2 regions of the Martelella endophytica genome follow, and region 2 is predicted to be linked to the other one. Evidence: predicted binding sites of a transcription regulator. Region 2 holds the regulator's gene; the other holds the start of a gene.
What was found. The regulator HrcA, encoded in region 2, represses chaperone genes, less so after heat shock. The targets are predictions, from matches to a motif close to GTTAGCACTCNCNNNNNGNGAGTGCTAAC.
Positions count from the first base shown of each region.

Region 1 (11,982 bases), 1.7 Mb from region 2:
GAGGTCGGCGCCGATGGTCGACAGCGGCGGGATGGCGAAGCGGCCCTCCTCGATGTTGTCGTAGCCGATGACGGCGATGTCGCGTGGACAATCGAGCCCCGCCTCGCGGATCGCATGCAGCGCCCCCAGCGCCAGGAGATCGGAGAAGGCGAAGATGCCGTCCGGGCGCTCGGCGCCGGAGACAAGCGCGCGCGTCGCCTCGACGCCTGCCTCGCGGGAGAATTGTTCGACGGAAATCTGCGGACCGGGCTCAAGTCCGCGCTCGCGGTGGGCGGCGAGGAACCCCTTCAGACGGCTTTCGGAGGCACCGGTCTGCAGAATGGTCACGCCCACGGCGGCAACATGGCGACAGCCCTGGTCGAGCAGATGTCCAGTCGCAAGCCGCGCCGCCTCGACATTGTCGATGCCGATATGCACGAGGTTGTCCGGCACCGCCGTCGGCCCCATGAACACGCAGGAAACCTTGGCCATGGCGGCCGCCTCCGTCGGGGCAAGCTGGTTCAGCGTCATCAGCAGGCCATCGAAGTGGCCGAGCGTCAGAACACGCTCGACGGCCGCCCTCTCGCCCTTCAGCGAGCCACCGGTCGATTCGATGAAGACGCCGACATCGCGCGCATGCGCCGCCTCGATGACGGCGCCGGCAAGTGCCGCAAAATAAGGCTGACGGATATCCGGGACGATCAGCGCGATCATGTCGCTGCGGCCGGTGCGGAGCTGCCGGGCAGCGCGGTTGGGGCGATAGCCGAGCCGCTCGCATTCGGCCATCACCCGCTTGCGCACCCCCTCAGAGACATGGACATAGCCGTTGACGACGTTCGACACCGTGCGCGGCGAGACGCCTGCGGCACGAGCAATGTCCTTCAGTGTCGGACCGGATGATTCCACCCTGGCCTCCCTCGTTGCCGGCACGCGTTGCCACGCGGACCGCCTCTCCCATCGGGAGCATAATTGTCGTCCGTGCTGCCCAACTTATCAAGCGGCAGCCGCCACAAGCCCGTAATGCCGTCACCGATCGCTTCGGACACGCTCGCTTATGACACCCGAAATCTCCTCTTGCAACGTTGAAAAACTTGTGTCACGTTATTTGCCACGTTGCAAATTTGCATCGTTGCAAGTTCTGGGAGGAATTCAAAGTGCAGTCCGAAAAGGCGGCCCGGCGCCCCAATATCATCTATGTATTTGCCGACCAGCTCCGGCGCGACGCGCTTGGCTGCACCGGCATGGCTAATGCCGCCACACCGAATATCGACCGGTTCGCCACTGAAGCGATGGAGATGCGCCAGTTCGTCTCCAACACGCCGGTCTGCACCGCCTATCGCGCCTCGTTGATGACCGGCAAGCACACCACCTCGCATGGCATGGTCATCAATGAACTGCGGATGAACCCGAACCAGACCTGTCTTGGCCATCTTCTGACCGGCGCCGGCTACGAGACGAGCTATATCGGCAAGTGGCATCTCTTCGCCAACCAGCTCGGCAATCACTTCGACCCGAAGAATTCCTTTGTGCCGCGCGGACCGCACCGGCTGGGTTTTGACGGTGAGTGGAAGGCCTACAATTTCCATCACGACAATTTCAGCCCGGCCGCCTATTACCACGAGGAAACCCCGGAGAAGATCTTCTATCCCGATGGCGTCTACGAGGCGACTGCGCAGACCGACCTTGCGATCGACACGATCAGGCGGATGAGCGACGGCGCGTCGCCCTTCGCCATGGTGCTCTCCTACGGCCCGCCTCATGACCCCTGGGGTCCAGACAACGTGCCGGAGCAGTACTGGCGCCTGTTCGAACACGAGCGCTTCCCGAACCCGCCGAACTATCAGGACGAGAACGATCCCTATGCCGATGAATGGGCGCGGCTAAGCCCCGACGAGCGTGCAGAACTCGAAAGCTGGCGACGCGGTTATCACGCCCAGGTCGCCTCGCTGGATGCCGAATTCGGCCGGCTGATGGCGGCAATCGAGGCGGCGGGCATCGCAGACGACACCATTGTCGTCTTCACCGCCGATCATGGCGAGATGTTCGGTGCTCATGGCCGGCGGGCCAAGCTGATCTTCTACGAGGAGGCGGCGAGCGTGCCATTCTTCATCCGCTGGCCGGGCAGAACGCCGGCAGGCGGAGCAAGCGACGCCGCGATCGGTACGGTCGACGTGCTGCCGACGCTTTGCGGCCTGGCCGGCATTGCCTACCCCGATGATGTCGAGGGCAACAATCTTGCGGCAGAGGTCAAGGGCGCGCCTGGTGGACCGGAGGTCTCGCTGCTGATGGGCTGCGGAGCGACGGCAGCATGGGAAGATGGCCATGAATGGCGCGCCGCCCGCGACGCCCGCTACACGCTTGCCCGCTACCGGGTCGATGGCGCCACGCTGCTGTTCGACCGCGAGGCCGATCCATGGCAGTTGCAGAATGTTGCCGACAACCGCGCCTACAAAGCTGTACGCCAGCGGCTTGAAAGCTGGATGGCGGCGGAAATGGATCGCATCAAGGACGGTTTCCGGGCCTCGAGCTACTACGAAAAACACTGGACCGACGACGACCGCTGCATCCTGCGCTCCGAAACCGCGGAGTTCGGGCCCGCCGTTCCCGTCGGCCCCGCACTGAAGGCAGGGGAATAACCCCGGAAGCGATGAACACGCCGCGAAACGGCGGCAAATGGGAGGAGATTTCATGAGCGGAGTGAGCCTGAAGGGGCTGCGAAAGTCCTATGGCGCCATCGAGGTGATTTTCGGTGCGACACTCGATATCGAGCCGGGTGAATTCGTCGTCTTTGTCGGCCCGTCGGGCTGCGGCAAGTCGACGCTTCTGAGGATGATTGCCGGCCTGGAGGATATCACCGGCGGGGACCTTTCGATCGGCGGCCGTGTGGTCAACGATGTCGCAGCGCGTGATCGTGGCGTGGCGATGGTGTTCCAGAACTATGCGCTCTATCCGCATATGACGGTGCGCGAAAACATGGGCTTCGGGCTGAAGAACATGGGCTTTCCCAAGGCCGAGGTTGCAAGCGCGGTCGAGGCCGCCGCTTCGACGTTGCAGCTCACCGAATATCTGGAGCGCAAGCCGAAACAGCTTTCCGGCGGCCAGCGCCAGCGCGTTGCCATCGGCCGCGCCATCGTGCGCGAACCGGACGTCTTCCTGTTCGACGAGCCGCTCTCCAACCTTGACGCCGCCCTTCGTGTGCAGATGCGCACTGAGCTCTCCCAGCTTCACGCCCGCCTCGGCGCCACGATGATCTATGTGACGCACGACCAGACCGAAGCGTTGACCATGGCCGACCGGATCGTCGTGCTACGCGCGGGGCGCATCGAGCAGATCGGTGCACCGCTGGAACTCTACGACACGCCGGCCAACCTCTTCGTCGCCGGCTTCATCGGCGCGCCGAAGATGAATTTCTTCGAGGGCCGCGTCGAAACTGCCAATGGCGACACGATCACCGTCGCCACCCATGCCGGCGACCGGCTGCAGGCGCGGACCGCAAGCGGCGCGCTTGCGGCCGGTGACGGTGTAACGCTTGGCATTCGCCCGGAGCATCTGCTCGTTGCTGCGGATGGCCCGATTTCCGCGAAGGTTTCGCTGATCGAGCAGCTTGGCAACATCGTGCTTGTCTATGCCACCACCGGTGACGGCGCCCAGATCGTCGCGGAAAGCCGCACCCGAACCGTCCCCGGCATCGGTGAGACGGTAAAGTTCATGCCCGAGGGCACCGTCCATGTCTTCAACGCCGATGGCAATGCCGTGACTGCAGCCCTTCCCGAACAGGAGAGCGCGGCATGACCACGATCGACACAGGGCAGGTCGCGGCGTCCCAGGCCGTCGCCGTGCCCAAGACGCCGCACAGGCGCCGCAAGAGCGATATCGTGCCGGCCCTCATCTTTCTCGGGCCGTTCATGGCGCTCTATGCGGTGTTCCTGATCTTTCCGTTGTTCAAGGGCATCTACATCTCGTTTCACGACTGGGAACTCGCCGGCGGCTATCGCGAGTGGATCGGTTTCTTCAACTATGAAGACCTCTGGTACGACCGCGAATTCTGGCGAGCCACCGGCAACACCTTCCGCTTCGTGATCATGGCCGTGCCGGCAATGACCGCCCTGTCGCTTGTCCTGGCGCTGGCACTGCGCGGGCAGGATCGTATCCGTACGATCTTGCGGCCGGTGTTCTTTTCGTCCTCGGTGTTCTCCGTAACGGTCGTCACCCTGGTCTGGGGCATGGTGCTTTCGCCGGATCGCGGCCTCGTGACACCGGTTTTCGAGGCGTTCGGCCTTGAACCCATCAACATTCTCGGCAGCCTCACCTGGGCGATGCCGGCACTGGTCATCGCAACATTGTGGTGGGGTATCGGCCTGCCGATGGCGCTCTTCATCGCCGCCCTCGGCCAGATCCCCAGTGAACTCTACGAGGCGGCGGAGCTCGATTATGCGAGCCGCTGGCGCAAGTTCACCGCGATCACCATTCCCGGCATCCGCCGCACCATGCTGCTCGTGCTGGTGCTGCAGATCGTGCTGCAATTCCAGATCTTCGGCCAGGCACAGCTGATGACCAATGGCGGCCCGGCCCACACCACCGAAACCATCGTCATGTACATCTACAATACCGGCTTCCGCGACTGGCAGATCGGCTACGCAACGACCATCGCGCTCGCGCTGTTCGTCATCATGCTGTTCTTCTCGATGCTGCAGCTCTGGATCGGCGGCAGGGGAGATACCAATGACTGACACGACCCTGATGCGGCGCCTGACCCGGCGCCCGGCGGACAAGCTCATCCTCATCGCCACCATCGCCTTCGCCATCCTGTGGATGATCCCGATGCTGTGGGTGCTGGTGATGTCGTTCAAGCCGAATGAGGTGCTGATGCGCTCGACGGCGGGCTTCCTGCCCTACCCGTTCACGCTCGAGAACTTCATCAACGTCATCCGCATCGCGACCGTGCCGCGCTGGCTGATGAATTCGGCCATCGTCGCCACAACGATGACGGTGCTGGTGCTGGTGATCTCCTCAATGGCGGGTTACGCCTTCGCGCGGCTGCGGTTTCCGTTCAAACCGGCGATCTTCGTCATGGTCATTGCCGGCCTGATGGTGCCGGAGCAGGTGATCTTCATTCCGCTCCACACCATGTTCGCTGACTGGAACATGCACAACAGCTACACCGCGCTGGTGATCCCGCGCATCGCGACACCGATCGGCGTGTTCCTGATGACGCAGTTCTTCCGCGCTGTGCCGTCCGAGCTCGAAGAGGCGGCCCGGCTCGACCACGCCAGCCACTTCACGATCTTCACGAAGATCATGCTGCCGCTGTCGCTGCCGGCGTTGACCACGCTCGGTCTGTTCACATTCCTGCATGCCTGGAACGACTACCTCTGGCCGCTGGTCTCGGCGACCAACAAGGACATGTACACCGTCACCGTCGGTCTGGCGTCGATCCAGGGCAATTTCGCACAGTCGGAGGGGATCGGAACGCTGATGGCGTCTGCCGTCTTCGCATCCGCCCCCATTGTTCTGCTGTTTATCATTTTCCAGCGCTACATCGTGGCGGGGGTCGCCATGAGCGCCGGGAAGTAACGGCCGTTTCCGGTCGCATATGCATCACAAATGGAGGAGATGCCAATGACTAACCTAGGGAAGAGAATGGCACTGACGGCGGCGGCGCTGCTGGTCAGCACATCGTTCGCGTCGGCAACCGACATCAAGTTCGTCCGCTTCTTCGGCGATTGCCAGGCCGAGTTCGGCGATGTCACCGATCCTGCCGACGCCTATGGCGAATGCGGGATCATCACCGCGCTCACCAACCAGTTCAATGCTGAAAACACGATCGGCGCCCACGTCAACACGCAGACGGTCGATTGGGGTGCCTACTACACCCAGCTGACGTCGTCCTATTCGACGGGCGACATCCCGGACGTCGCCGTCATGCACGCATCCGACCTGATCAACTACACCGATCGCGACCTCGTCACCCCGATTGGCGAGGAGCTTGTCGCCGCCGGCGTCGATCCGGATGACTGGGTCGAGCAGGCCCGCAAGAACGTCACCAGTGACGGCGAGATCTATGCCCTGCCGTTCGATATCCATGCCGTTCTGATGCATGTGAATCTCGGACTGATGGAAGAAGCTGGCCTCGTCAACGAGGACGGTACCGCCAAATTGCCGACCTCGCTCGACGAACTGATCTCGATGGGCAAGACCTTCAAGGAGAAGACCGGCAAGTATTATCTCGCGATGGAAAGCCAGTCGACCGACGTCTCGTCCATGCGCCTGTTCATGAGCCTCGTCTGGCAGCAGGGCGGCGACCTGATCAGTGAGGACGGCAAGACCGCGACCGTGGACTCGCCCGAGGGCCTCAAGGCCGCGGAATTCATCAAGGCGATGTTCGACAACGACCTGCTTGATCCCGGCCTCGACTACAATGGCGCCGAGCAGGCCTTCCTGAATGGCGATGCGGGCATGTTCATCAACGGCACCTGGGTCGTCAACAGCTACGCCACCCAGGCCGAAAACGGCGCCGGGCTGACCGACTACGCCGTCTACGACCTGCCGACCTTTTTCGACAAGCCGGCGGTGTTCTCGAACTCGCACACCTGGATCATTCCGAAGGACGATACCCGCACGCCGGAAGAGCGTGAGGCCGCCATCGCCTTCCTCGCCTTCCTGAACGAGAACGACTACCAGTGGGCCCGCACCGGCCACCTGCCGGTCCGCCAGTCGGTCATCGACAGCGAAGAGTTCCAGGCGCTTCCCTACCGCGCCGGCTACGCAGGCACGGCAGACGCAGCCCACCGGCTCCCGCCGGTCAAGAACGAGCGCGGCATCTATCTCGACATCGCCGCCGAGCTTTCGCCGATGTGGCAGACCGACATGTCGCCGGAAGAGGCCGTCAGCAACGCCAACGACACGACCCAGCGCATCCTGCGCCGCAACCGCTGAGCGGAGTTTGGGACAAACAGGCCGGGGCGCATCAAGTGCCCCGGCTTTCGCGTGCTTGCGATAGGGGCCTAGAAGGCGATCTTCGCGTCGAGTTCCGAAAACGGACGGACGGAGGACAGCAGGGCCCTTGCCTGATCGGCATCGCGGTGCATCTGGGCGACGAGCGCTTCGAGGCCATCGAACTTCAGTTCGTCCCGCAGCCTGCCGAACAGCGAGACCGCACCGGTCTCGCCATAGAGATCGCCCTTGAAATCAAAGATATAGGTCTCGAGCAACGGCCGTCCGTCCTCGACCACGGTCGGGCGCCGGCCGAAGCTTGCCACACCGTCATGCAGCGTGCCGCAGGGGCGGCGATAGCGCACGGCATAGATACCAGGGCAGAGCTTGGCATCCGGATCGAAGGCCATGTTGGCGGTCGGGAAGCCGAGCGTTCGGCCGAGCTTCTCGCCGTGGATCACCTCGCCCATCACCGTGTAGCGATAACCGAGCAGGCCGGAGGCCGCGACCACCTCGCCGCGCGTCAGAAAATCGCGGATCCGGCTTGAGGAGACCACTTCGGCGCCCTCGTCGCGGAAGGCATCCATCAGCGTCACGCCGAAGCCGTGGCGCTTGCCGGCATTCATCAGATAGGCCGGCCCGCCTTCGCGATTGCGGCCAAAGTGGAAATCGAAACCGGTCACGACCTCGCTGACGCCCAGCCAGTCCATCAGCACGGTGGTGACGAACTCTTCCGGGGAACGCTGCGAGAAGGTGCGGTCGAAGGGATATTCGATGACGGCGTGATAGCCCATCGCCTCGAACAGCCGCGCCTTCATCGGCGCCGGCGTCAGACGGAAGACCGGCGCCTGCGGATTGAACACCGAGCGCGGATGCGGCTCGAAGGTCAACACCAGCGCCGGCACGCCGCGCTCCTCGGCAAGCGCCAGGGCGCGGCCCAGCACCGCCTGGTGGCCGCGATGGACGCCGTCGAAATTGCCGATGGCGACGACCCCGCCCTTCAGTTCCGCGGGCAGCGGTTCACGAAATTCATTGCGATGGAATACCGTCATGCTTCTCTTCCGGATGGTGCCGGCCGGTCAGGCCAGCTCTGGCATCCAGTATTTCGGGCTCGCGCCCTTTTCCGTCAAGAACCGCAGCAGAGACGCTTCGTCAACGATACCGTTGACGGTGTAATCCGCCGCATGGATGCCTTCAGCGATATAAAGGAGATCAAGGCCATAATCCATGGCACCGCGCACATCCGTCGGCATGCCGTCGCCGATCGCGAGCACGCGGGTTTTCTCGACATCGCCGAGAAGGCCACGGGCCTTGGCCAGCGCTGCCTCATAGATCGGCGTATGCGGTTTGCCGGCAATCAGGGTCTCACCGCCGAGCTCTTCATAAAGAGCCGCTAGGGCGCCCGCGCAGGGCACCAGCCGGTCACCGCGCGAGACGACGAGGTCGGGATTGGCGCAGATCAGTGGCACGCCGCGCGCGACAAAGCGCTCCAGCATGTCGCGGTAGTCTTCCGCGGTCTCGCTCTCGTCATCGAAAAGGCCGGTACAGAGAATGCCTTCGGCCGTCGCCTCGTCGACCAGCGCGACCTCGGTACCATCCGTGAGCGAGGTGTCGCGCGGTGGGCCGATGTGAAAAAGGCTGCGCGGCCCTTCGATGACGAGCTTGCGCGTGACGTCTCCGGAGGTGACGATCGCGTCGTAGCTCTCATCCGTCACCCCGAGCGCGGCAAGCTGTTCGGCGACAGCGGGGCCGAGCCGCGGCGAATTGGTGAGCAGGATGACCTTCACCCCGGCCGCGCGCGCCGTCTTCAGCGCCTCCTTCGGCGTCGGATAGGCAGCGACCCCGTTATGGAGAACGCCCCAGACATCGCTGAGCATCACATCGTAGTGTTCATGGAGGCGGCTGAGGGCGGGAATGCGGTCGACCATGGTATTTCCTTGTTTCGGGCGCTTGGGAGGCTGCGAGCCCTAAAGGTCATAACCATCGCCCGATGGCAAGCCCCGCAAGGCCGGCGGCAACGAGAAGTGCGACCACGCCGACGCGAAATCTGAAGATGGCGATCCCGGCAGCCACAGCGAGGACCAGAGACGGCAGATCTAGGCTCGGCCACTCCGGCCATGGCAGGCCGGCATCGAGGAAGGGTCGCAGGGCGAAGAAATCCTGGCGCCCGACCGATCCGAAGAGGACGTGCAGTGCGAACCAGACCGAAAGGTTGGCAATGACGCCGACGGTCGCGGCCCCGATGCCGGCGAGCGCGCCGGCAAGCCGGGGATTGCGGCGCAGATCCTCGATGAACGGAGCGCCGGCGAAGATGAAGACGAAGCTTGGCACGAAGATCGCCCACGCCGTCAGGAGCGCGGCAATGATGCCGGAGAGCAGCGGCCCGCCCGCCGCAGGCGCGCCGTGCCCCGCAAGAAAGCCGACGAAGGAAAGGGTCAGAACAAGCGGTCCCGGCGTCGTTTCCGCCAGCGCTAGCCCATCGAGCATCTGGGCCGGCGTCACCCAGTGCCATGTCGTCACCGCCTGCTGAGCAACATAGGACAACACGGCATAGGCACCGCCGAAGGAAAACAGCGCCACGCGGACGAAAAACGAAAACACGTCGGTGAAGGTATTCTCGCCGCCGATGGCCCGCATCAGGCCGAGCGGCGCGAGCCAGATTGCGCCCCAGACGAAAACGGCGACGACAGCTCTCAGCCCCTTGCGGCGGTGATGGCGCTCCGGCTCGGTCTCCGCTGCCGGTGCAGCGCGCAGGAGAAGCGAACCCGCAATGCCGGCGAGCAGGATGACCAGCGGAAAGGCTAGACCGAAGATGAACAGGGCAACAAAGGCTGTCGCCGCAAACGCAAGCGACAGCGGTCCTTTCAGCGACTTTGCGCCCATCCGCACCAGCGCCTGCAGCACGATCGCCAGAACGGCCGCCTTCAACCCGGTGAAGATCGCCTCAAGCCAGCTTGCATCGGCAAAGGTGGCATAGGCCGCCGCGAGCCCGATGATGAGGGCAAGCCCCGGTGCGACGAACAGGAGCCCTGCCGCAATCCCGCCGCGCACGCCATGGAGCAGCCAGCCGATATAGGTGGCAAGCTGCTGCGCTTCCGGTCCCGGCAGCAGCATGCAGTAGTTCAGCGCATGCAGATACCGCTCTTCCCTGATCCACCGCTTTTCCTCGACGACGATCCGGTGCATCAGTGCGATCTGTCCCGCCGGACCGCCGAAGGAGAGCAGGCCGATCCTCAAGAAGGTCGACAACAATTCGGAAAAGCTGGGTCGAGGATCGCTCAAGGGATGTACTCCCTCACTCCGGGAAAATTCGCTGAAGCCACAAAACTGACCGCGCTTATGTTGCTGTGTGCTTTCACGTAGGACCTCCGCGTTCCGGAGAAAACGCGATCATTGTGAAGGCTGCATGACGGGCCGGATTCGACGCGAGCCATTGTTATCGCTATAAGAGCGCTCTTGGCGGAAGCCGACAGCAGACAGGAGAGCGACCTTTGCCCAACCTTGGCCGCAAAATTTTGAGATAAAATAGCCTCTGCTGCGCCTTGACAGCGCCATGCCCCCCACCTAAATCTCCGCCATTAGCACTCGCCAACGGAGAGTGCTAACACTCATCCGCGTTGGCGCCTCAGGTGCCCGCGACATGTCATTTGATCGAGGGAATAGACAATGGCAAGCATTTCTTTCCGCCCCCTGCACGACCGCGTCGTCGTTCGTCGCGTCGAGTCTGAAGCCAAGACCAAGGGTGGTATCATCATCCCCGACACCGCCAAGGAAAAGCCGCAGGAAGGCGAAATCGTCGCCGTCGGTTCCGGCGCCCGTGACGAAAGCGGCAAGGTTGTCGCGCTCGACGTCAAGGTCGGCGACCGCGTCCTGTTCGGCAAGTGGTCGGGCACTGAAGTCAAGCTCGACGGCGAAGACCTTCTGATCATGAAGGAAGCCGACATCATGGGTATCGTCGCCTAATCGACGCTTCCTGAAGCATTTAGCCGGGCTGATGCCCATCCACGTTTGAGAAACCAGGAGTTTTCAAATGGCTGCTAAAGAAGTCAAATTCGGCCGCACCGCGCGCGAAAAGATGCTCGACGGCGTCGACATCCTCGCCAATGCCGTGAAGGTCACCCTCGGCCCCAAGGGTCGTAACGTTGTTATCGAAAAGTCCTTCGGCGCTCCGCGCATCACCAAGGACGGTGTTTCGGTCGCCAAGGAAATCGAACTCGAAGACAAGTTCGAAAACATGGGCGCCCAGATGGTCCGCGAAGTTGCTTCGAAGACCAACGACACGGCCGGTGACGGCACCACCACCGCGACGGTTCTGGCTCAGGCCATCGTCAAGGAAGGTTCGAAGGCCGTTGCTGCCGGCATGAACCCGATGGACGTCAAGCGCGGTATCGACCTCGCTGTCGCCGAAGTTGCCAAGGAACTCGTTGCCAAGGCAAAGAAGATCAACACCTCTGCTGAAGTTGCCCAGGTTGGCACCATCTCCGCCAACGGCGAAAAGCAGATCGGTGAAGACATTGCCGAAGCCATGCAGAAGGTCGGCAATGAAGGCGTGATCACGGTTGAAGAAGCCAAGACCGCTGAAACCGAACTGGAAGTCGTTGAAGGCATGCAGTTCGACCGCGGCTACCTGTCGCCCTATTTCGTCACCAACTCCGAGAAGATGGTTGCCGATCTGGAAGACGCCTACATCCTGCTGCACGAAAAGAAGCTCTCCAACCTTCAGGCCATGCTGCCGGTTCTGGAAGCTGTCGTTCAGTCCAACAAGCCGCTCATCATCATTGCTGAAGACGTCGAAGGCGAAGCCCTTGCTACGCTCGTCGTCAACAAGCTGCGTGGCGGCCTGAAGATTGCTGCCGTCAAGGCTCCGGGCTTCGGCGATCGCCGCAAGGCCATGCTGGAAGACATCGCCATCCTGACGGGCGGCACTGTCATCTCCGAAGATCTCGGCATCAAGCTCGAAAATGTCACGCTCGACATGCTCGGCACGGCCAAGAAGGTCTCGATCACCAAGGAAAACACCACGATCGTCGACGGCGCCGGCCAGAAGGCCGACATCGAGGCACGTGTTGC
Region 1 is NZ_CP010803.1:2,527,341-2,539,322, reverse strand. It holds gene TM49_RS11550 (LacI family DNA-binding transcriptional regulator) at 1-885, opposite strand, end outside; gene TM49_RS11545 (sulfatase family protein) at 1,134-2,615, shown strand; gene TM49_RS11540 (ABC transporter ATP-binding protein) at 2,668-3,771, shown strand; gene TM49_RS11535 (carbohydrate ABC transporter permease) at 3,768-4,709, shown strand; gene TM49_RS11530 (carbohydrate ABC transporter permease) at 4,702-5,553, shown strand; gene TM49_RS11525 (extracellular solute-binding protein) at 5,599-6,915, shown strand; gene TM49_RS11520 (bifunctional riboflavin kinase/FAD synthetase) at 6,984-7,964, opposite strand; gene TM49_RS11515 (TIGR01459 family HAD-type hydrolase) at 7,992-8,840, opposite strand; gene chrA (chromate efflux transporter) at 8,887-10,194, opposite strand; gene groES (co-chaperone GroES) at 10,579-10,875, shown strand; gene groL (chaperonin GroEL) at 10,943-11,982, shown strand, end outside.
Region 1: groES (co-chaperone GroES) is a predicted target of HrcA. The motif match lies at 10,490-10,518, and genes of this name have one in related genera.

Region 2 (11,982 bases):
CCGCAAGCTCGCCGAGGAGATGGGCCTGATCGTTGCCGACAAGCCGGACAGCCAGGACATCTGTTTCGTGCCGCAGGGCAAGTATTCCGACGTTATCGCCAAGCTGAAGCCGAATGCCGATCTTTCCGGCGATATCGTCCATCTCGACGGTCGGGTTCTCGGCCGCCACGAGGGGATCGTTCGCTACACCATCGGCCAGCGCAAGGGCCTTGGCGTTGCGACCGGCGAGCCGCTCTATGTGGTCTATCTCGATGCGCGCTCGCGCCGCGTGGTCGTTGGCCCGCGCGAGGCGCTGGAGACGCGTCGCATCTACCTGCGCGACGTCAACTGGCTTGGTGACCTGACGCTGGCGGAAACCGCGGCGGAAGGCTTTGCCTGTTTCGCCAAGGTTCGCTCCACGCGTCCGCCGCTGCCGGCGGTGCTTTATGCCGGCCCCGATGGCGCCTATGTCGATCTTGCCGAAGGCGAGGCGGGCATTGCCAGCGGCCAGGCCTGCGTGCTGTACGATGCGCCCGGCAACGATGCCCGCGTCTTCGGCGGCGGCTTCATCAACCGCTCGGAACGCTCGGCAGAAGCGGAAACCGCGTTGAAGAGCCTGCTTGCTGCTGCCTGAGGCACGTCAGGTTGTGAGGTTCCTGTCGGTGGACATGAACAGCTTGAGGGACTCGGAGTAGCCGAGCCGGCAGAGCTGCTCGATATAGGCAATCAGCTGATCCGCCCAGCCGAAGCCCATGCGCGCGGCGAGCCACACCAGGAGTGCCGCAATCAGCACGGCGTAGACGAAGCTGCGCAGCACCATCAGCACCACGGCCAGAATGACGAAGGCGATCAGGCCGAAGAAGATCGATGGTCCGAGCGCGACGCCGTCGCCGTGGGCGAGGTAGCCCATATAGACGCCGAAGATGATGCTGACAGCGGCGCTGACGCGATCGCGGATGATGCGGTGGGTATAAGGGGATGCCATTTTGGACCTCTCTTCGGGGAGCGTCCTGCTCCCCGCTGTCAAAAAAAAACGCGGCGCACCACTTCCATGTTCCGGTGGCGAATATACCACCTTGCGCGAGGTGCGTCAGGAGAGTTCCGTAACGATCCGGTTCAGTAGCAGCATGCCCTGCGGCGTGGCGCGCAGGCGTGAATTGCCAATCCGCTCGATGAGGCCGAGATCGAGCAGGAAGGCCTCGCTTTCGGCATCTGGCATGCGCCCGGAAAGCTCGGACCAGCGGGCGATGTCGACACCCTCGCGGAGCCTGAGGCCCATCAGCAGCAGTTCGTCGGCCTGTTCCTCTGTCGAAAGCGGCGTGTCGGCCACCATTCCGTGGCCACCTTCCTCGACCTTGGCGAGCCAGGTTTCCGGGTGTCGCTCGGTCGCGGTCGCGATCTTGCCGTCACCGGTCGTAAGGCGGCCGTGGGCACCGGGGCCGATGCCGGCATAGTCGCCGTAGCGCCAGTAGGTGAGGTTATGGCGGCTTTCCGCGCCTGGCCGGGCGTGATTGGAGACTTCATAGGTCGGCAGACCGCGTGCCGCGGTCACAGCCTGCGTGATCTCGTAGAGGTCGGCAGCGCGGTCCTCGTCAGGCACGGTGAGCTTGCCGGCCTTATGCAAAGCATAGAACGGCGTGCCTTCCTCGATGGTGAGTTGGTAGAGCGACAGATGATCGGCGGCAAGGTCGATTGCCTGGTTCAGCTCCGCCTCCCAGGCCGCGTTGGTCTGGCCCGGCCGCGCATAGATGAGGTCGAACGACATGCGCGGGAAGATCTCGCGGGCAAGGCGGATGGCGCCGAGCGCCTGTTCGACATTGTGCAGGCGGCCCAAGAATTTCAGTTCCCGGTCGTTCAGTGCCTGCACGCCCATGGAAACGCGGTTGACGCCAGCGGCACGATAGCCGCGAAAACGCTCCGCCTCGACGCTCGAGGGGTTTGCCTCCAGCGTGACCTCGATACCAGCCGGCACATGCCAGGCATCCGCCACGGCATCGAGAATGCCGCCGAGGGTTTCCGGCTTCATCAGCGATGGCGTACCGCCGCCGATGAAGATGCTGGTCACCGTGCGTGGACCGGAGAGCCCGCGCATGTGCGCGATCTCACGCATAAAGGCGCGCATGAAGCGCTCCTGATCCACCGGCTGATGGCGGACATGGCTGTTGAAGTCGCAGTAGGGACACTTGGCCGCGCAGAACGGCCAGTGCAGATAGATGCCGAAACCGGGCGTGCCGTCATCCCGGTTTACCGAAATGGTGTCGAGCGCGCTCAGTGTGAAAGTCCCGTTTCGACGAACAGGCGGAAGGCACGGGCGCGATGCGACAGGGCACCACCGTCCTGAGGACCGCCATGGGTCTTTTCGTCGGTTTCCATTTCGCCGAAGGTCTTGTCATGTCCGGCCGGCATGAACACCGGGTCATAGCCATGTCCCTTGTCGCCGCGCGGCGGCCAGACCAGCGCGCCCTCGACTTCGCCGCGGAAGGTTTCGGTGTGACCGTCCGGCCAGGCGAGGCAGAGCACGCAGACGAAGCGGGCACCGCGCTGATCGGGCGTCGTCGCGCCTTTTTCGACGAGGCGCTTCTCGACCTTTTCCATAGCCATGGCGAAATCGCGACCGCCTTCGGGCTTTTCCGCCCAGTCGGCGGTGTAGACGCCCGGCGCACCATCAAGCGCATCGACGGCGATGCCCGAATCATCGGCCAGCGCCGGCATGCCGGACTTCTGCGCCGAAGCCAGCGCCTTGATTGCGGCGTTTTCCTCGAAGGTTGTGCCGGTCTCGTCCGGAACATCGAAATTGAGTTCGGCCGCCGATTTCGCCGAGAAACCGAGCGGGCCGATCAGGTCGGCAATCTCGGCAATCTTGCCGGCATTGTGGCTGGCGACGACGATGGTCTTGGTGTCGAGTTTGCGCATGTCAGGTCCTGATAAACGATGTGATTTCAGTGCGGCGAAGAAGATCTGGCATTGGCATCAAAGCCCCCAAAGCTTCGCCTCGGCACATTCGAGGCTGTTGCCGGCGGGGTCGCGGAAGTAGATGGAGCGGGCGCCGTTCGGCCAGCGGAAATCGCTTTCGATGGCGATCTCACGGGCGGCAAGACGATCTGTCATGACGTCGAAGTCGTCGCTCTCCAGCCGGAAGCAGACATGACCCGCACCGCGCGCGCCATGAGCGGGCACGGGGAGGGCATCGGCAGCAGCCGGCTTTTCCGTCTCGTCCGGATTGAAGATCAGCAACACGCCGGCGCCGCAACGGAAGAAGACATGCCGGTTTGCGACGCGGGTGATTTTTTCGAGCCCGAGAACGCCGCCATAGAAGGCTTCCGCCGCGTCGAGATCATCGACGTAGAGCGCGGTTTCCAGAATGGCGGCGACGGGGCTGGTCATCGCGCTCAGGCGGCTCCGACAGTGGTCTTCTGCATTGCGACGAGCTCGGCGATGCCGTTGCGGGCAAGATCCATCAGCGTCAGGAACTCGTCCTGGCTGAACGGCTTGCCTTCGGCCGTGCCCTGGATCTCCACGATGCCGCCGGTGCCGGTCATGACGAAGTTGGCATCGGTCTCGGCGGACGAATCTTCCAGATAGTCGAGGTCGATGACGGGCTGATCGGCGAAGATGCCGCAGGAGATCGCGGCAACATGGTCTTTCAGGACCTTGTCGGTCTTGACCATGGAACGGGCTTCCATCCACTTCAGGCAGTCGTAAAGAGCGATCCAGGCGCCGGTGATCGAAGCGGTGCGGGTGCCGCCATCGGCCTGGATGACATCGCAGTCAATGCTGATCTGACGTTCGCCGAGCGCTTCGAGATCGACAACGGCGCGCAGCGACCGGCCGATCAGGCGCTGGATTTCCAGCGTGCGACCGCCCTGCTTGCCGGCGGAGGCCTCACGGCGCATGCGCTCGCCGGTGGCGCGCGGCAGCATGCCGTATTCGGCCGTCACCCAGCCCTTGCCGGCATTGCGCAGCCACGGCGGCACGCGCTCTTCAAGCGTTGCGGTGCACAAGACGTGGGTATCGCCGAATTTTACGAGACAGGAGCCCTCGGCATGTTTGGAATAGCCGCGCTCGAATGAGACGTTGCGCATCTGGTTGAGTTGTCTGCCTGATGGCCGCATTATGTGGTTCCTTCCCGTTTTTCCGTGTTCGCGGTTCTAAGGGGGCGGCGCCGGTTTTGCAAAGGAAAACGAATTCGCCAGACGCGTCAAAGCGAATTGCGCATCCGGGCGCGGTCCCTATATAAAACAACGAACACATCATTCCACGGCAAAGGCATGACCGCAGACCAGCGACCCAGGGAAGACAGAACCGATTTTTCGCTCGACGACCGCTCGCGGGAGGTGTTTCGCAAGATCGTCGAGACATATATGGAAAACGGTGAGCCGCTTGGCTCGCGCAATCTGTCGCGCCTGCTGCCGATGTCGCTGTCGCCGGCCTCGGTGCGCAATGTCATGAGCGACCTTGAGGAGCTCGGCCTCATCTACGCCCCGCATGTCAGCGCCGGCCGTCTTCCGACCGAAAGCGGATTGCGCTTCTTCGTCGATGCCTACATGCAGGTGGGCGACCTTGCCGAAAACGAACGCGCCGAAATCGAGCGTCACATGTTGAGCGGCGAGCGCGGCCGGCCGGTCGATACGCTGCTCGACGAGGCGAGCCAGATGCTCTCCGGCCTCACGCGCGGTGCCGGTCTGGTGATGACCTCCAAGAGCGATACCGTTCTGAAGCATGTCGAGTTCATCCGGCTGGAGCCCACCAAGGCGCTGGCCGTGCTTGTCGGCGAGCACAACCAGGTCGAAAATCGGATCATCGAACTTCCGGCGGGCACCACGTCGTCGCAGCTCACCGCCGCCGCCAATTTTCTCAATGCCCACCTGAACGGCCAGACGCTGCCCGAGCTCAGAAGTGTGCTGACGCAGCTGAAGGACGAGGTCAGGCGGGAGCTCGATCAGCTCTCGCAGGATCTGGTCGGTCGCGGGCTGGCGGTCTGGTCCGGCGGCACGGAAGAGGGCAAGCCGGGACGACTGATCGTGCGCGGTCGTGCCAATCTGCTGGAAGGTCTCGCCGATGCCGGCGACATAGACCGGCTGCGCATGCTGTTCGACGATCTGGAGCGCAAGGACAGCCTGATCGAACTGATCAATCTCGCCGAAACCGGGCCAGGTGTCAGGATTTTCATCGGCTCGGAAAACAAGCTTTTCTCGCTCTCCGGCTCCTCGCTGGTGGTGGCGCCTTATCGCGACAGTGACAATCAGGTCGTGGGTGCTGTCGGTGTCATCGGGCCGACCCGGCTCAACTATGCGCGGGTCGTGCCGATGGTGGATTACACCGCCCACCTTCTTTCCAGGCTTTCCCGTTCGCGCTGAGGTGGGCAGGGCCTTGATTTTTAGGCTGAGAACCTCGATATCGGGGCCAACTATCAATTCAGGACAATCTGCGGAGACGTCATGACCGACGAGACGAAGAAGAACGGCCACGAAGAAGAAAACAAGGAAACCGTTATCGATCTTGAAACGGCTGCCGCCGAGGCTCAGGCCGAAGAGGCGCCCGAACTCGACCCGCTCGACATCCTGCGCGAGGAAAACGAAAAGCAGCGCGACCAGCTTCTGCGGCTCGCCGCCGAGATGGAAAACCTGCGCCGCCGTACGGCCCGCGACGTGAAGGACGCCAAGGCCTATGCCGTGACCGCCTTCGCCCGTGACATGCTGAACGTTGCGGACAATCTGCGCCGCGCGCTTGATGCCATTCCGGAAGACAAGCGCACCGGTGAGATCGCCGGCTTTGTCGAAGGCGTCGAGATGACCGAGCGTTCGATGATCGCCGCGCTGGAGCGCCACGGCGTCAAGGAGATCAAGGCCGAGGGCGAGAAGTTCGACCCGAACTTCCATCAGGCGATGTTCGAGGTTCCGAACCCCGAAATTCCCGCCAACACCGTGGTTCAGGTGGTCCAGGCCGGCTATTCCATCGGCGAGCGCGTGCTGCGTCCGGCCATGGTCGGTGTATCCAAGGGCGGCCCCAAGGCCGAGCAGCCTGCGGCAACCGCTGAAAAGCCTGAGTAATCAGGTCTTGAACGGGCAGCACGGCGTCGAGACGCCGTAACCCGAGCCGGTTGGCGCGGCAATCTATTGACAAGCCCTCGCGGGAGACCGCGGGGGCTTTTTGCTATGGCCTTGCTCAGATGAATTCACCCAGATGTTCCCGCATCCAGCGCGCTTCCTCGGTGGCGCTGCGGCCGAAGTGTCGTCTGAATTCCCGGCTGAACTGGGCTGGGCTGGCATAGCCGACCTCGGCCGCCACCGTCGCGATCGGCCCCTTCTGGCGAGCCAGCATCAGTCGCGCCTCGTGCAGCCTGATCGACTTGACGTACTGGATTGGCGTGCTGCCGGTCAGGGCCTTGAAATGCGCATGATAGGACGGAACGCTCATGCCAGCTGCTGCGGCAAGGTCGGGCACGGAAATCCCGTCGGCGAAGCCCGCGCGAATGGCGGCAAGGCTCTGGATGATCTTGCCGGAAGCGCCGCGCTGCTTCAGGGCGGCGACCAGTGCTCCGCCCTGCGGGCCGATCAAGACCCGGTAATGCAGCTCACGCAGCAGCGCCGATCCCAGAACGCTAATCTCCGCCGGATCGGACAGCGCCTCAAGGAGACGCCGGATCACGTCGGCGATCGCAGGTTCCATAGGGCTCGAAACGAGACTTTTCGCCGGCGCGGTCGCGATATCCAGCTGCGCGGCCTCCAGGGTGACGGCAATTTCGGCCGCAAGCTGCAGATCGAAATCGACATAGACGGCCAGCAGGGGCGTCTCCGGCGACGCTTGCGACGCCATCCGGAAGGGAACCGGAACGGAGACGGTGAGGTAGTGGTCCGCATCGTAACGGTAGATGTTGCCGTCGAGGAAGCCCTGCTTGGAGCCCTGAAGCACGAAAACCGCGCCGGGACGGTAGAGAACGGGCACATCCTCGAGAACCGTATTCGACCTCAGAATGCGAACGGACGGGAGCGCCGTGCGATTGTAGCCGGGACGCGGTGCGAGCCGCAGGGCAAGCGCCGTCATTGCGGTTTGAAAGGTCTCGTTTATAGGATCGTGCAAGGTATTCACAGTATCTGCTCTGTCTGGGTGGGTGATCCGGAATTATTTGTCAATTCATCGTTCACTTAGTTCAGGAGGCTTCCATGTCAATCAAAACCTTCTTCATCACCGGTGCGAACTCCGGTTTCGGTTTTGCCATCGCCGCCGCCGCACTCAAGGCGGGGCACAGGGTTATCGGGACCGTGCGCTCAGAAACCGCCCGAACCGCGCTTCTGGAACGGCTGCCCGAGGTTCGCGTGGTTTCCTGCGATGTGACGGAATTCGACCGGATACCGGATGTCGTCGCCACGGCGGAAGCGGAGCACGGGCCGGTCGACGTGCTGATCAACAATGCCGGTTACGGTCATGAAGGAGTTCTCGAGGAGTCCTCCCTTGATGAGATGCGTCGTCAGTTCGACGTCAACGTGTTTGGTGCCGTCGCCGTTGCCAAGGCCTTCCTGCCGCGCTTTCGCGAACGTCGCGCGGGCTTCATCGTCAACGTGACGTCTATGGGCGGGCTGATCACCCTGCCGGGGATCGCCTATTACTGTGAAAGCAAGTTTGCCCTGCAGGGTATTTCCGAGGTCATGCGGGCTGAAATGGCGCCCTTCGGCGTGCACGTGACGGCGCTGTGCCCGGGTTCGTTCCGGACCGACTGGGCGGGTCGCTCGATGGTCCGCACCGAACGGTCGATTGCGGACTATGATGCGCTTTTCGATCCGATCCGCACGGCCCGCCAGGAAAAGAGCGGTCAGCAGCTTGGCGATCCGGACAAGCTGGCGGAGGCGGTGCTGACGCTTGTGGCCTCCGACAATCCGCCGCCGCAGCTATTGCTCGGCAGCGATGCGCTCGGGCTCGTGCGCCAGCGGCTGGAACACATGACGCAGGAAATTGCGGATTGGGAAACGCTGACCCGTTCAACGGATGGATGAGAATAAGAGCCAGAACCGGGACGGCGCATCGCCCCGCCTTGGTCTCAAAGACGCTCAGGCGGCCGAGGTGTCGGGGTCCGAATTGAGGAAGGCGTAGATGGCGCTTGCCGAATTGGAGGCGCGGAGCTTGCGGGTCAGTTCCGGGTCGCGCAGAAGCCGCGCGACGCGCGACAGTGCCTTGAGGTGATCGGCGCCCGCGCCTTCAGGCGCAAGCAGCAGAAAGGCGAGATCGACAGGCTGATCGTCCAGCGCATCGAAATTGACCGGATGCGACAGGCGCGCGAAGACGCCGACGATGTGATCGAGGTTCGGCAGCTTGCCGTGCGGAATGGCGATACCATTGCCGACACCGGTGGAGCCGAGACGTTCGCGCTGCAGCACCACCTCGAAGATTTCCCGTTCGGGCACACCGGTGATGGCCTCCGCCCGGGCAGACAATTCCTGCAGCAGCTGCTTCTTGGAATTGGCCTTGAGGGCGGGAATGATCGCCTCCTGTTTCAGCAGGTCGTCGAGAGCCATGTCGGAAGGTCCTGGCATAGTTGTGGCGGGTGCTTGCGCACCCGCCGGGTTTTAGAGATCAGCCACCAATGCCGGCCGTGTCAATCCAGCCGATATTGCCATCGGGGCGGCGGTAGACGATGTTGAGCGTCTTGTTGTCCGGATTGCGGAACAGCATCAACGGCTTGTCGGTCATGTCGAGCGCCATGACGGCAGTCGCGACGGCCATGGTGCGAACCTCGGTCTTGCTCTCGGCGATGATCGCCGGCGCATAGTCCTCGGGGATTTCATCTTCGCCCTCAGGCGGGAGGTCCATCACCGAATAGGCCACTTCGAGATCGTTATGGTCGTGGTGATTGTGATCCTTGAGCTTGCGCTTGTAGCGACGCAGGCGCTTGGCAATACGCTCGAAAGCAGCTTCGAAAGCGGCCTGCGGGTCATGTGCCTTGCCGGTGGCATGGAGCACAGCGCCGCTGTCGAGATGAACCTTGCAATCGGCTTCGAAGCCGCTGCCGGCCTTCTCCACCGTCACTTGGCTGGAATAGCCACCATCAAAATACTTGGTAACCGCCTCTTCGATCTGGTCTTCGATTTTTTCGCGGAAGCTCTCGCCGACTTCCATCTGTTTTCCCGAGACGCGCACACTCATGGATGATCTTCCCTTCTTCTGGTGTTTGCCAGCATCAGCTTATGCCAACCCATGAACTCCTCCAAGGCCTTCGGCCGTGGCTGATGCTGTCCCTTGATGACCAGAGGCCATCATATTTTATTTGGGCATTTTTCGGCCGTTTGCCAGCACCGTTTCCATATTCAGGGTCGCAATCCAAAGCCGAAGTCGCATCATCCTTAACGGCGCATGGGGTCGGGGCCCGCACCAGGCCCCGGTTGCGGCGGGCTTCTAGCCCTCATGGGCCGGCAAGTCAATGACGCGGCGGGGCCCGCGGCCGGCATCAGCGCGGTGCGGCGCGATTTCGCCTATGATCCCATGACCTTGGCGTGGGCACGTTTTTCGCGCCGTCGCTGCACCGATGAGGGGATATTCATCGCTTCACGGTATTTCGCCACGGTGCGCCGGGCAAGCGTGATGTCGTCTTTCGCCAGGATCGCGACGATGTCGTCGTCGGACAGGACAGCATCCGCGGTCTCCGCGCCGATCATCTGGCGAATGCGGTGGCGCACCGATTCGGCCGAATGGGCGTCACCGGTCGCATCGGCGGTCGCGATCGAAACCGAGAAGAAATATTTCAGCTCGTAAAGGCCGCGCGGCGTCAGGATGTATTTGTTCGAGGTTACCCTGCTGACCGTCGATTCATGCATCTTGATCGCATCGGCAACGGTCTTGAGGTTCAGCGGCCGCAGATAGTGGACGCCCTGGCGCAGGAAGGCGTCCTGCTGGCGCACGATCTCGCCGGCGACCTTGAGGATGGTGCGTGCTCTCTGGTCGAGGCTGCGGGTCAGCCAGTTGGCGTTCTGAAGGCAGGTGTTGAGGAAGTTCTGATCCGCTTCCGACATGCCCTGTGCGGCGCGAACCTCTGCAAGATAGGGACGGTTGACCAGCACGCGGGGCAGGGTCTCGGGATTGAGCTCGATCTGCCAGTCGCCATCGCCGCGCGCGCTGACGATGACGTCCGGGATCACCGATTCCGGCGGTTCCACCGAAAAGGCGCTGCCGGGTTTCGGGTTCAGTGTCCTCAGTTCGCGCAGCATCGCAAGCAGGGTGTCTTCGTTGACGCCGCAGAGCTTCTTCAGGCGGGCGAAATCGCGGCGGGCCAGCAGGTCGAGATTGTCAATCAGCACCGACATCACCGGATCGAGCCTGCCGGTCTGGGAAAGCTGCTGGCGCATGCAGTCGGAGAGCGATTCGGCAAAGATGCCGGGCGGATCAAGGGACTTCAGCCGGGCCAGCACAGCAACGACGTCGGCGGACGCAACGCCGGTGAGCGCGGCGATATCGTCCACCTCGCCCCGGAAATAGCCCGCTTCATCGACATAGTCGACGAGGTAGCGGGCGATGGCCTGATCGGCCGCAGTGCGAAAGGAGAGGGCGATCTGCCCGACGAGATGATCGCGCAGGCAAGGACGTTCGGCGACGAACTCGTCGAGGTCGACATGGTCGTCACCGCCCGCACCGGGCATCGATTTCCACTGGCTCATCAGCTCCGGGGCATCCGGCCGCATCGCCGGCGCATCGTCGGTGAAGGCATTGTCGTAGTTGCTGTCGAGGCTTTCGGCGAGCTGCGGGCTTGGCTGCTGGTCGTCGCTATACCAGTCGTTCGCGATCGCGCCTGCCTCGGGCGCTTCAGCGGCGTCGGCGGCATCCTCGCCGCGGGTCTCGTCCGAGTTCGACAGTTCCAGCAGCGGGTTTTTCTCGACCTCATGAGCGATGAACTGGGCAAGCTCAAGGTGCGGCATCTGCAGCAGCTGGATGGACTGCATCAGCTGCGGCGTCATCACCATCGACTGGCTTTGTTTGAGCAAAAGGCTGGCGTTCAATGCCATGCGGACGCGAAACTCCCTTTACGATGCGCGCACCATCCCCCCGGACATTGCGACGCCTCCGAGGCCATCGCCCTACCGTTTCGGATTGCCCCCGGCCTCCGGAAAACGTGACAGGCGCCTCAGCCTCTGAAGGATAGACTGGCACGAAAATTGCTTGTTGATCAAGGCTGAATCTGCCTGCGTGGTACGCAGCACAGTTTCGCGGTCTCGGGGAGTGTGTCGGGCGATCGCGATCGTCAGCCTAGAGGCTGAAATTGTCGCCGAGATAGAAGCGGCGGACATCGCTGTTGGCAACGATTTCCTCTGCCCGTCCATGCGTCAGCACCTCGCCGGCATGGATGATGTAAGCCCGGTCGATGAGGCCGAGCGTCTCGCGCACGTTATGATCGGTGATCAGCACGCCGATGCCCCTGCGTGTCAGGTGGCGGATGAGGTTCTGGATGTCGCTGACCGAAATCGGGTCGACGCCGGCAAAGGGTTCGTCGAGCAGCATGAAGGCCGGGTCGGTGGCGAGCGCCCGGGCGATCTCGAGCCGCCGCCGTTCGCCGCCTGACAGCGCCACGGCCGGTGACTTGCGCAACCGGGTGATGCCGAACTCCTCCATCAGTTGCTCGAGCTTTTCCTCGCGTTCCTTTTTCTTCAGGGAGGTCAGCTCCAGCACGGCGCGGATATTGCCCTCGACCGTCAGGCCGCGGAAGATCGATGCTTCCTGCGGCAGATAGCCGACGCCGAGGCGGGCGCGCCGATACATCGGCAACTGGGTGACATCGTTGCCGTGCAGCACGATCTGGCCCTCGTCCACGGGGACAAGGCCGGTGATCATGTAGAAACAGGTGGTCTTGCCCGCGCCGTTCGGGCCCAGCAGGCCGACGGCTTCGCCACGACGCACCACCAGCGAAACGCCGTTGACGACGCGACGGTTGCGATAGGTCTTCGTCAGGCCCTGGGCGATCAGCGTGCCCTGATAGCGATCGCCGCCGTTGAGCGGTCGTTTGCTGCCGTTGAGTTCGTCTTC
Region 2 is NZ_CP010803.1:4,234,281-4,246,262, reverse strand. It holds gene mnmA (tRNA 2-thiouridine(34) synthase MnmA) at 1-613, shown strand, start outside; gene TM49_RS19660 (hypothetical protein) at 620-964, opposite strand; gene hemW (radical SAM family heme chaperone HemW) at 1,070-2,251, opposite strand; gene rdgB (RdgB/HAM1 family non-canonical purine NTP pyrophosphatase) at 2,248-2,892, opposite strand; gene TM49_RS19645 (VOC family protein) at 2,950-3,363, opposite strand; gene rph (ribonuclease PH) at 3,369-4,091, opposite strand; gene hrcA (heat-inducible transcriptional repressor HrcA) at 4,248-5,336, shown strand; gene grpE (nucleotide exchange factor GrpE) at 5,418-6,029, shown strand; gene TM49_RS19625 (AraC family transcriptional regulator) at 6,145-7,023, opposite strand; gene TM49_RS19620 (oxidoreductase) at 7,143-7,970, shown strand; gene ptsN (PTS IIA-like nitrogen regulatory protein PtsN) at 8,025-8,489, opposite strand; gene hpf (ribosome hibernation-promoting factor, HPF/YfiA family) at 8,548-9,117, opposite strand; gene rpoN (RNA polymerase factor sigma-54) at 9,444-10,967, opposite strand; gene lptB (LPS export ABC transporter ATP-binding protein) at 11,209-11,982, opposite strand, start outside.